Hoeflea sp. 108: one gene and its partner. The protein of the gene in region 2 interacts with the protein of the main gene of each other region in a pairwise test. Links are inferred from orthologs where the notes say so. Each region holds a gene or a part of one and is shown on either strand. Other genes may lie near its edges.

The links. Proteins that work in one complex are often made in the same cells at the same time.
Region 1: the proteins of B015_RS0116810 (region 2) and grpE interact in binary tests that used the Escherichia coli proteins (3 or more experiments, as listed by UniProt). The link is inferred for Hoeflea sp. 108 from one-to-one orthologs.

What each region holds. Positions count from the first base shown.
Region 1 is NZ_KB890024.1:334,778-340,055, forward strand. What follows is about bases 1,600-4,508. They hold grpE (nucleotide exchange factor GrpE), read left to right. Parts: upstream 1,600-2,692; coding sequence 2,693-3,325; downstream 3,326-4,508. Other genes in these bases: B015_RS0101630 (phosphoadenylyl-sulfate reductase), read left to right, coding at 1,600-1,692; B015_RS0101635 (DUF934 domain-containing protein), read left to right, coding at 1,703-2,245; B015_RS0101640 (hypothetical protein), read right to left, coding at 2,267-2,455; B015_RS0101650 (trimeric intracellular cation channel family protein), read left to right, coding at 3,423-4,055; B015_RS30215 (NAD(P)/FAD-dependent oxidoreductase), read left to right, coding at 4,123-4,508. Outside these bases: B015_RS0101625 (nitrite/sulfite reductase), read left to right, coding at 1-947; more of B015_RS0101630, read left to right, coding at 922-1,599; more of B015_RS30215, read left to right, coding at 4,509-5,278. UniProt on the Escherichia coli protein: Participates actively in the response to hyperosmotic and heat shock by preventing the aggregation of stress-denatured proteins, in association with DnaK and GrpE. It is the nucleotide exchange factor for DnaK and may function as a thermosensor.
Region 2 is NZ_KB890024.1:3,376,660-3,382,017, reverse strand. The notes cover bases 732-3,720. They hold B015_RS0116810 (Nramp family divalent metal transporter), read right to left. Parts: upstream 2,905-3,720; coding sequence 1,558-2,904; downstream 732-1,557. Other genes in these bases: B015_RS0116805 (TetR/AcrR family transcriptional regulator), read left to right, coding at 3,083-3,682; B015_RS0116815 (class I SAM-dependent methyltransferase), read left to right, coding at 832-1,548; B015_RS0116820 (MFS transporter), read left to right, coding at 732-756. Outside these bases: more of B015_RS0116820, read left to right, coding at 1-731; B015_RS0116795 (DUF418 domain-containing protein), read left to right, coding at 3,781-4,983; B015_RS0116790 (neutral zinc metallopeptidase), read left to right, coding at 5,100-5,358. UniProt on the Escherichia coli protein: H(+)-stimulated, divalent metal cation uptake system. Involved in manganese and iron uptake. Can also transport cadmium, cobalt, zinc and to a lesser extent nickel and copper. Involved in response to reactive oxygen.

The DNA.
Region 1 (5,278 bases), 3.0 Mb from region 2 along the record:
GTCGCGACAACAAGTACAAGGCGCGCATCAAGATCCTGGTCCACGAGACCGGCGTCGACGAGATCGCCCGTCAGGTCGAGGCGGAGTGGCAGGCGCTGAAGGATGGCGAACTGAAGCTGCCGGAATCGGACGTTGCGGCCATCCAGTCCTATTTCGCGCCGCCCGTTCTCGCTGCCCGTCCCGAGGGCGACGACGTGCTCAAGGTCGCGCGCCTGGATTCGAAGAGCTTCGGCGAGTGGCTCGACCAGAACGTCTTCACCCACCACAATCCCGATTATGCCGCGGTGACCATCTCGTTGAAGGCCATCGGCGAAGCGCCTGGCGATGCCACCGACAGCCAGATGGAAGTCGTCGCCGACATCGCCGAGAAGTTCGGCTTCGACGAGATCCGCGTCAGCCATGAGCAGAACCTGATCCTTCCGCATGTCGCGCGCGCCGACCTCAAGGCGGTCTATGATGCGCTGGTGGCGGCCGATTTGGCCACCGCCAACTCGAACCTGATCAGCGACATCATCGCCTGCCCGGGCCTCGACTATTGCGCGTTGGCCAATGCCCGTTCGATCTCGGTGGCACAGGACATTTCGCGCCGCTTCGCCTCGCTCGAGCGTCAGCGCGACATCGGCGAACTGAAGCTCAAGATCTCGGGCTGCATCAACGCCTGCGGCCACCACCATGTCGGCCATATCGGTATCCTCGGTGTCGAGAAGAAGGGCGCGGAACTCTATCAGGTGACGCTCGGCGGCTCGGCCGACGAGCACACGACGGTCGGCGAGATCATCGGCCGCGGCTTCGGCCCGGAAGAGATCACCGACGCGATCGAGACCATTGTCGAAACCTATCTCCAGGTCCGCAGCGGCCCGGCGGAAAAGTTCCTCGACGCCTATCGCCGCGTCGGCCCCGCGCCGTTCAAGGAGGCGCTTTATGCAAGCGAAGCCAAGGCAGCCTGACGCCGAGACCCCGGACGCCGGGATCGTAGCGCAGGTTCAGGCCGAGGCCGCTTCGCTCGATGCGCTCCACGGGCATCTGACGCCGCAGGAGATCATCGTGCGTTCGGTAGAGCGCTTCGATGGCGGCATCGCTGCGGTCTCGTCCTTCGGCGCGGATTCCGCCGTGCTGCTGCATATGATTGCGGAAGTCGACCGCAACCTGCCGATCGTCTTCCTCGACACCGGCAAGCATTTCGGCGAGACGCTCGACTACCGAGACGCGCTGGCGGCAGATTTCGGCCTGACCGACATCCGTATCGTCACTCCAGGCGAGGCAGCGCTGGCGCGCATCGACCCTTTGGGCGACCTGCACAAGAGCGATACCGACGCTTGCTGCGACGTGCGCAAGGTCGAGCCGATGGCGCGCGGCGTGGAACCCTTCGGCTCCTGGTTCACCGGCCGCAAGCGTTTCCAGGCATCGACGCGTTCGGCGCTCGCCGCGTTCGAGCAGGTCGGCCCGCGTTTCCGCATCAATCCGCTCGCCCGGTGGGGCACGTCCGACCTCGCCGACTACATGCGCAAGCATGCCTTGCGCGAGAATCCGCTTGTCGCCTACGGTTACCTTTCGATCGGCTGTTTCCCCTGCACCCAGCCGGTCAAGCCGGGCGAAGACGCTCGCAGCGGTCGCTGGGCCGGCCAGGCCAAGACCGAATGCGGCATCCATCTTTCCGGTCTCGAACAGTCGCTGACCGACACATCCCTTTAGGAACTTGCGTATGACCGAAGCGACTTCAGAGACTAGGATCCGTCTGTGGACGCCGGAAGGTTTTCGTGAGGACGGCTGGATCCATGCCGAGGACGCGTCGGCACTGGCTGGCAACACCAGGGTGATCCTGCCGCTGCACGCCTATCTCGACCTCGATCCGGAGCAGCGCAACGCGGCCGGCGAAAGGCTGGGCGTTCAGCTGCAGCCCGGCGACCAGCTCGACGCCATCCTCGACCTGCTCGGCGAGCTGTCACTGGTGGCGCTGGCCTTTCCGGCCTTCAATGACGGCCGCTCCTTTTCCAAGGCCGAGCTGCTGCGCAGCCGCCATGGCTTCAAGGGCGCAGTGCGCGCGACCGGCCAGGTGCTGGTCGACCAGCTGCCGCACATGCTGCGCGTCGGTTTCGATGAGTTCGAGGTGTCGCATCCGGTGCTGCTGAAGCGTCTTGAGGCTGGCAACTCCGGCGGTCTGCCGCTCTATTACCAGCCGGCTGCGAAGGCTTCGGGACCCGTGGAGAAGGGTGCGAAATACGCTTGGCGCCGCACCGCCGGCTGATCGGCGCGCAACCAGACGGAACTAGCGCTGCGTTGGCCCGCTCTCGACGTTGGCGAGCTTTTCAAGCAGGCGCTTGAGCTTCTTGGGCAAGTCGTGGTCGGCGCGGAACGCTGGCAGGGCCTTCAAGACGCGCTGGTTGGTTTCCGTCGCGATCTCTCGCCGGATATGCGCCGTCAACCGCGCTGCCTGCTGTGTACGTGCTCCTGCCATGATCAGACCCTTTGTTGCCCGGAAGAACTCCTGCGGGCGGCAAATGGTTCCTATGCCGCGCATTTGCAGTGAAAAAGCTGCGCCGTTTGGGTAAAATTTGACTTAATATCCGAGGGTGGCGATCTTGGCCCAGTCCGGCGCGGCATCCGGTCTCAACGGCCCTTGCCCCTTGATTTTTGGCACCCGAAGCTCGATATCGGGCGCAACTTCCAATCTGATGAAAAGCGGGATTTGGCGATGAGCGACCAGGCAAAAGACGAACGCGCGCCCGACGAGACGGCGGCTGCCGAGGCCCAGGCCGAAAAGTTCGAAGGCGGCATCGACGGCGATTATGAAGCCGTCGTGCGTCTGCTCAAGGAAAACGAAGAGCTGAAGGACCGCGCTTTGCGTGCCGCGGCCGAGATGGAGAACCTGCGCCGCCGCACGGCACGCGACGTTCAGGACGCGCGAGCCTATTCAGCGGCCAATTTCGCACGCGACATGCTGTCGGTGTCGGACAATCTGCGCCGCGCCATCGAGGCAGTCACCGACGAGGCCAAGGCGGCCGGCGGCGACGGCCTTGCCAGCCTCATCGAGGGCGTCGAGGTGACGGAGCGCGCGATGCTTTCGGCGCTCGAGCGTCACGGCGTGCGCAAGCTCGACCCGCTGGGCGAGAAGTTCGACCCTAACTTCCACCAGGCGATGTTCGAGGTGCCGAACCCGGCCGTCCCGGCCAACACGGTCGTGCAGGTCGTACAATCAGGCTACACCATCGGCGATCGCGTCCTGCGCCCGGCCATGGTCGGCGTCGCCAAGGGCGGCCCCAAGCACGCCGGCGAGACCCCGGCCGAGCCTGGCCCGGTGAACGAGCAGGCCGAGAAAGACGCCTGAGAAGCGAATGGCGAATAGGGAGTAGCGAACAGGGAATTCATCGCTACAGTGAGCCCAAACGGGGGGCTGCAGTGTTCTTTCCCTATTCGCTTCTTCCATGAACCCGCTGCTGTACCTCGACTATGCCGGCGTGGCGGTGTTTGCCGCCACGGGCGCGCTTGCTGCATCGCGCAAGCAGCTCGATGTCATCGGCTTCCTGTTCCTGGCAAGCTTCACCGGCATTGGCGGCGGCACTGTCCGTGACGTCATTCTCGGCTTGCCGGTCTTCTGGGTGGTCAACCCGGCCTATGTGCTGGTCTGCGCCGCCGTGGCAGTCGTCGTGTTCTTCACTGCCCATCTGGTCGAATCCCGCTACAAGCTGCTGCTCTGGCTCGATGCGCTCGGCATGGCCGCTTATGCCGCGATCGGTGCGGCCAAGGGCCTGGAGGCGACGGGGTCGCCGACAGTCGCTATCATCATGGGAATGCTGACCGCCACCTTCGGCGGCATCCTGCGCGATCTCCTTGCCGGCGAGCCATCGGTGCTGCTGAAGCCCGAAATCTATGTGTCGGCCGCGATGACGGGTGCCGGCATCTATACGCTCGCCGAACTGGCGGAGCTGCCGACCGAAGTGTCGGCCTTTGTCGCCTTCGTCGCTGCCTTCATGGTGCGTGGCGGGGCGCTGAAGTTCGGCTGGACCTTTCCCGCCTATCGCAGCCGCCCCGGCCGCCGGCCCGAAGACATTCCCTGAGCTTCCAAGCTATATCCTGTCCTGAAATTTGCTTCTACTATGCACCCAGCAAGCAAGGGCAGCATTCATGCATCAGCGAATAGTGGTCGTCGGCGCGGGGTTTGGCGGTCTGGAAGTCGTCAGGGGTTTGGCTGGCGCTGCGGTCGACATCACCTTCATCGACAGGCGCAATCATCATCTGTTCCAGCCCTTGCTGTACCAGGTGGCCACAGCCTCGCTTGCGACATCGGAGATTGCCTGGCCAGTCCGTTCGCTCGTGCGCGACAGGCCGGAGGTGACGACCGTCCTGGCAAATGTGTCGGGTATCGATGCGGAGCGTCGCCTCGTGCAGCTGCAGGATGGCGCCTCGGTGCCTTACGACACGCTGGTGTTGGCGACAGGCGCTCGCCACGCCTATTTCGGTCATGACGAGTGGGAGCCTTATGCGCTCGGCCTGAAGACGCTGGAAGATGCCACGACGATCAGGCGACGCATCCTCGTGGCGTTCGAGCAGGCCGAACGGGAAACCGATCCTGCCAGGCAGGTGGCGTTGCTGACCTTTGTCATCGTCGGCGCAGGCCCAACCGGCGTGGAAATGGCCGGCACGATCGCCGAACTGGCGCGGGACACGCTGCCGCGCGAATTTCGCAACATCGACACGGCAAGAGCCCGGGTCGTGTTGATCGAAGCCGGACCGCGCGTGCTGGCCGGATTTCCCGACGAACTCTCCGACTATGCGCTGCGCTCGCTGCGCAAGCTTGGCGTCGAGGTCGAGCTTGGGCGCGCCGTTTCCGACTGCACGGCCGACAGCGTTGCCTATGGCGACGCCAGGCTGGCGACAAGCACGATCATCTGGGCTGCCGGCGTGCGGGCTTCTCCCGCAGCCGAGTGGCTGGGCGTGCCTGCCGACAGGGCCGGGCGTCTCCAGGTGATGCCCGACCTCACGGTCCCCCGTCATCCCGAGATCTTTGCCATAGGCGACACCGTCACGGTGAATGGCCCGAACGAAAAGCCGGTGCCGGGCATCGCGCCTGCGGCCAAGCAGGAGGGCCAGCATGTGGCCGCCATCATCAAGGCGCGGCTGCGTGGCGAGACAGGGCAGATGCCATTCCGCTATCGCCATCAGGGAAGCCTCGCCCAGATCGGCAAGCGGCGCGCGGTGATCGATTTTGGCCGGATCAAGCTGCGGGGCGCGTTGGCATGGTGGTTATGGGGTATCGCCCATATCTACTTTCTGATCGGTT
Region 2 (5,358 bases):
GTGGCGCTGGGCGCGCCGGTCGGTTCGCTGATCGCCACCATGTGGGGCTGGCGCGGCACATTCGTCGCCATCGCCTTCCTGGCGCTGGTCTGCGCCGCCATCCTGTGGGTGCGGCTGCCCCGGGGATCGCGCGGCATCAAGCTGACGCTCGGTGAGCGCTTCACCGCCGTTGCCCGGCCGGGCATCCTGCCGTCGCTTCTGGTGACGCTGCTCTATCTCGCCGGCGGCTTCACCGTCATCTCCTACATCGCGCCGCTGGCGTTGGAAGGGGCGGGCCTGCCCGTCATCGCCCTGCCGGGCATGCTGCTTGCCTTCGGTGCGGGTGCCGTCATCGGCAACCTGTCGAGCGGCTATCTCGCCGACCGGATCGGGGCGACGCGCATGGTGGTGATCTCGCTTCTGATGTCGTCGGGCTTCTGCATCGCCATTGCGCTGACGCTGAAGCTTCTGCCGCACCATCTGGCCGGGCCGGTGCTGATCGGCCTGATGGTGCCGTGGGGCATCATCGGCTGGGCCTTTCCGCCGGCGCAGGCGAGCCGCATCGTCGGTTTCGCGCCCGAGCTTGCACATCTGACCCTGTCGCTGAACGCCTCCGCACTCTATTTCGGCATCGCCTTCGGTACGGTCATCGGCGGGCGCGTGCTGGAATTCGCCCGGCCGTCCGATCTCGGCCTTGTGGCGGCGGCGTTCCCGCTGGTGGCGCTGGCGGTGCTGGCACTGTCGCGCCGGTCGGCGCGCGTTGCGGTGGCACGCTGATTTCCGTTGCCGTGGCAGTGGGGGAGATCGGAGCTCGATGGCATAGACCTCGCTTTGGAAATGCGCGAGGCGGCCATGCAGCAGGACGAGAAACACTGGAGCGATGTCGCCGCGCAATGGATCGCCTGGGCGCGTGCGCCGGGACATGACGCCTTCTGGGCCTATCGCAAGGGGCTCGTCGATTTCATCGGCAAGGGATCCGGCCGGGCGCTGGAGGTCGGCTGCGGCGAGGGCCGGGTTTCCCGCGAACTCAAGGCGCTCGGCTACCATGTGACGGCGACAGACGCCGTGGCGGCCATGGTCGAGGCGGCGCGTGAAGCCAGCTCGGCCGACGACTATCATGTCGCCGGCCTCAGTGACCTGCCTTTCGACGATGCCTCGTTCGACCTGGTCATGGCCTACAACGTGCTGATGGATGTCGAGGACGTGCCAAGTGCTGCGCACGAGATCCGCCGCGTCCTGAAGCCTGAAGGCACGCTGTTCGTCTCGCTGGTCCATCCGTTCCGCGACCGCGGCCGCTTTGCCGGGCGCGCACCCGATGCGCCGTTCGTGATCGACGGCAGCTATTATGGGCGCGACTATTTCGAGGGCGAGGAGGCCAGGGACGGGCTGACGATGCACTTCGCCGGCTGGTCGCAGCCGCTCGAGGACTATATGGCGGCGTTCGAGGCGGCGGGGCTGGCGATCACGGGCCTGCGCGAACCCATTCCCGACACTGCCGACACCGACCAGCTGCGTCAGTGGTCGCGCATCCCGCTGTTCCTGTGGCTGAAGGCGCGGATCCTCGCCTGAGGACCGGCGTCAAACCAGGACGAAATCGAGCAGCAGCTTGACGTTGAGGGCGGCGATCACGACCGCGATCAGCATGGCGATGGATACCAGCCAGCGCGGGGCGACGAGGTCGCCCATCTTCTTCCTGTTGGCGGTGAACAGCACCAGCGGGAAGACGGCGAAGGACAGCTGCAGGCTGAGCACCACCTGGGTGAGGATCAGGAGCTTGGCGGTGCCGACTTCGCCGAACCACAGCGTGACGGCTGCGGCCGGCACGATGGCGATGGCGCGGGTGACGAGGCGGCGCAGCCATGGTGGCAGCTTGATGCGGAGAAAACCCTCCATCACGATCTGCCCGGCAAGGGTGGCGGTGACGGTGGAGTTGATGCCGCAGCAGAGCAGGGCGATGCCGAACAGCGTCGGCGCGATGGCGATGCCGAGCAGCGGCGCGAGCAGCGCGTGGGCTTCGCCGATCTCGATCACGTCGGTGCGTCCCTGAGCGTAGAAGGTGGCCGCGGCCAGGATCAGGATCGAGGCGTTGATGAGCAGGGCGAACATCAGCGCGATGGTCGAATCCCACGTCGCGTAGCGCAGCGCCTGGCGCTTTTCGACCAGCGTTTCGCCATAGGCGCGCGTCTGCACGATGCCGGAATGCAAATAGAGATTGTGCGGCATGACGGTGGCGCCGAGAATGCCGAGCGCGAGATAGAGCATCTCGGGATTGGTGACGATCTCGGTCGTCGGCGCAAAGCCGGTGACGACGGCGCCCCAGTTCGGGTCGGCAAGCGCCACCTGGATGGCGAAGCAGACGGCGATGACGCCCAACAGCGTGATGATCAGCGCCTCGACCCAGCGGAAGCCGAGCTTCTGCAGATAGAGGATCAGGAACACGTCGAGGGCGGTGATGATCACGCCGAGTTCGAGGGGAATGCCGAAGATGAGGTTGAGGCCGATGGCCGTGCCGATGACCTCGGCGATGTCGGTGGCGATGATGGCGACTTCGGCCATGAACCACAGCACGAAGGCGACCGGGCGCGGGAAGGCATCGCGGCAGGCCTGGGCGAGGTCGCGGCCGGAGCCGATGGCGAGGCGGGCGCAGAGCGCCTGCAGGACGATCGCCATGACGTTGGAGACGAGCGCCACGAACAAAAGCGTGTAGCCGAACTTCGAACCGCCGGCGATCGACGTCGCCCAGTTGCCGGGATCCATGTAGCCGACGGCGACGAGATAGCCGGGGCCGATGAAGGCGGCGGCCTTGCGCCAGGTCGGGCCGTCGCTGCGGACGGCGACCGAACGGTGGACATCGGAGAGCGACCCTTCGCCTCGCGCCGTCCGCCAACCTTCAGTGTCTTCGGCCGGCCGGGTGTAGGAGTCCACCTGAGTTTCCTAGTCGCAGTTGCAATTCATTTGCAAGAATACCGCAAGGCGGCGGTTTGGCAAGCCCCCGGCCGCGGGGATTTGAACGGGCCGGTCTCCGGCGCGGCCGCGCCGGTTGACTCCGTTCGTCGTGCCAGTTAATAGATCGACTAGTCTATTAATTAATGATGAAAAAAAGATGCGGAAGGTCGATCCCGAAAAGCACGCGGCGAGGCGGCAAGCTATCCTCGACGCGGCCAAGGCGTGTTTTGCCAAGAAGGGCTTTCACCAGACGAGCACGGCCGAGATCTGCGCCGCCGTCGGCATGAGCCCGGGCAACCTGTTCCATTACTTTCCCAACAAGCAGGCGATCATCGGCGCCATCGTCGACCAGGAAGGGGAGGAGACGGCGGCCTTCTTCCGCGATCTCGGCGCGCGCGACGATCTTTATGGTGCGCTGGTCGAGTTCATGGATGTGGTGCTGGACCTGGCTGGCGACGTCGATTTCGCGTCACTGGCGCTGGAGATCTCGGCCGAGGCCGGCCGCGAGCCGACGATCGCCGCCCGGGTCGGACGCAACGACCGCGAGCTGAGGGCGGCACTGGAACAGCTTTTGACCGACGCTGGTGCGCGCGGCCAGGTCGATCCGACGCTCGACATCGCCGACACCGCGACCTGGATCGCGGCCCTTGTCGACGGCGTGTTCAACCGCGTCGCCGTCGATCCCGACTTCAAGCCTGAGAACCACCACAAGACCATGCGGACCTTGCTTGGCCGCTACCTGAGGCCACAGGCCTAGACCAAGAGCCCGAGGCCGCAGGCCGAGACCGAGAGCATGCGGCCGCAGGCCGAGACCGAGAACATGCGGCCGCAGGCCGAGACGGAGAGCACCAAATCATGAGTACGCTTGCCCTGAAGCCGACCAGGCAGGAGCGCATCGTCAATGTCGATGCGCTGCGCGGCTTCGCCTTGTTCGGCATTCTCGTCGTCAACATCACCGCATTCTCCTCGCCCTTCTACGGGCTGGGCGTCGCCGATCCCGCCTTTTCCGCACCGCTCGACAAGATGGTGCAGTTCGTGATCGCCTTGCTGTTCGAGACCAAGTTCTACCTGCTGTTCTCGTTCCTGTTCGGCTACAGCTTTACCTTGCAGATGCAGTCGGCCGAGCGCGCCGGCGAGGCCTTCGTGCCGAGGCTGCTGCGGCGGCAGGCCGGACTGTGGGCCATCGGGCTTTTGCATGCCATCCTGCTGTTCCACGGCGACATCCTGACCACCTATGCCGTGCTCGGCATGGTGCTGCTGGTGCTGCGCGATATCGAGGAGCGAACGGCGCTCCGGCTTGCCTTCTGGCTGGTCGCGGTGACGGCGCTGGCCTGGGCGGCGCTGAGCACGCTGGCAGCGCTCGATCCGGTGGCGATCGATCTGGCGTCCGCGCGGGCAGAAGGCGAAGCGGCAATGGCCGCCTATCGCGGCTCGCCGTCGACAGTCGTCGGCCAGCATCTCCAGGAGCTCGGCACCGTCTGGGTGGTGATCGGGCTGATGCAGGGACCATGCGCGCTGGCGATGTTTTTGGTTGGGCTGGTGGCCGGCAAGCGCGAGCTGTTCGTCAGGCTCGACGACTACAGGCCGCTGATGCGGCGTCTGCTGGTGGCCGGGCTGCTCGTCGGCCTGCCGGGTGCCGCCGCCTATGCCTTCTGCTCGATCTATTTGGTCGGCACCTTCTGGGAGCTGCCGGGGCTGGCGATCGGGCTCGCCACCGCGCCGCTGCTGACCGGCGCCTATGTGGCGCTGGCGATGCTTGTCTTCGAGCGCTTCAAGGCCGTGCCGCGGCTCCTGGCGCCGGCCGGGCGCATGGCGCTGTCCAACTATCTGCTGCAGTCGCTGGTCTGTTCGGTGCTGTTTTACGCCTATGGCTTCAGGCTGATGGGCGAGGTGTCGCCGCTGGGCGGCGCGGCGGTTGCGGTTGCGCTGTTCGGTTGCCAGCTGGTGCTGAGCCGCTGGTGGATGGGGCGCTTCGCCTATGGGCCTCTGGAATGGCTGCTGCGGGCCATCACCATCGCCGCATGGCCCAGATGGCGCAAGCCGGCGATGGCTTCGTGACGGCTGTCGGCAAGGGTCAGAAATCCTGTGACTTGCTGCAACCGTTGCGATAATCCTTGGGAACCGGAAGCACATTGCCGTCGTTTCCGCCGCAACGAAGCATCGAGGGATTGCCTATGCGCTGGAGAGGCCGCCGCCAGAGCGACAACATCGAAGACGTGCGCGGCCAGGATGGCGGCGGCGGCATGGGCGGCGGGTTCGGCGGGGGCGGCGGACGCCTGCCGATCGGACCGCGCGTCGGCGGCGGCGGACTGTCGGGCATCATCATCCTGGTGATCCTGTTCTTTGCGCTGCGCGCCTGCGGCATCGATCCGATGCAGGTGCTTGATGGCGGCGACGGCTCGATGTCGGGCGGCGGCGGCCAGGTCAGCCAGG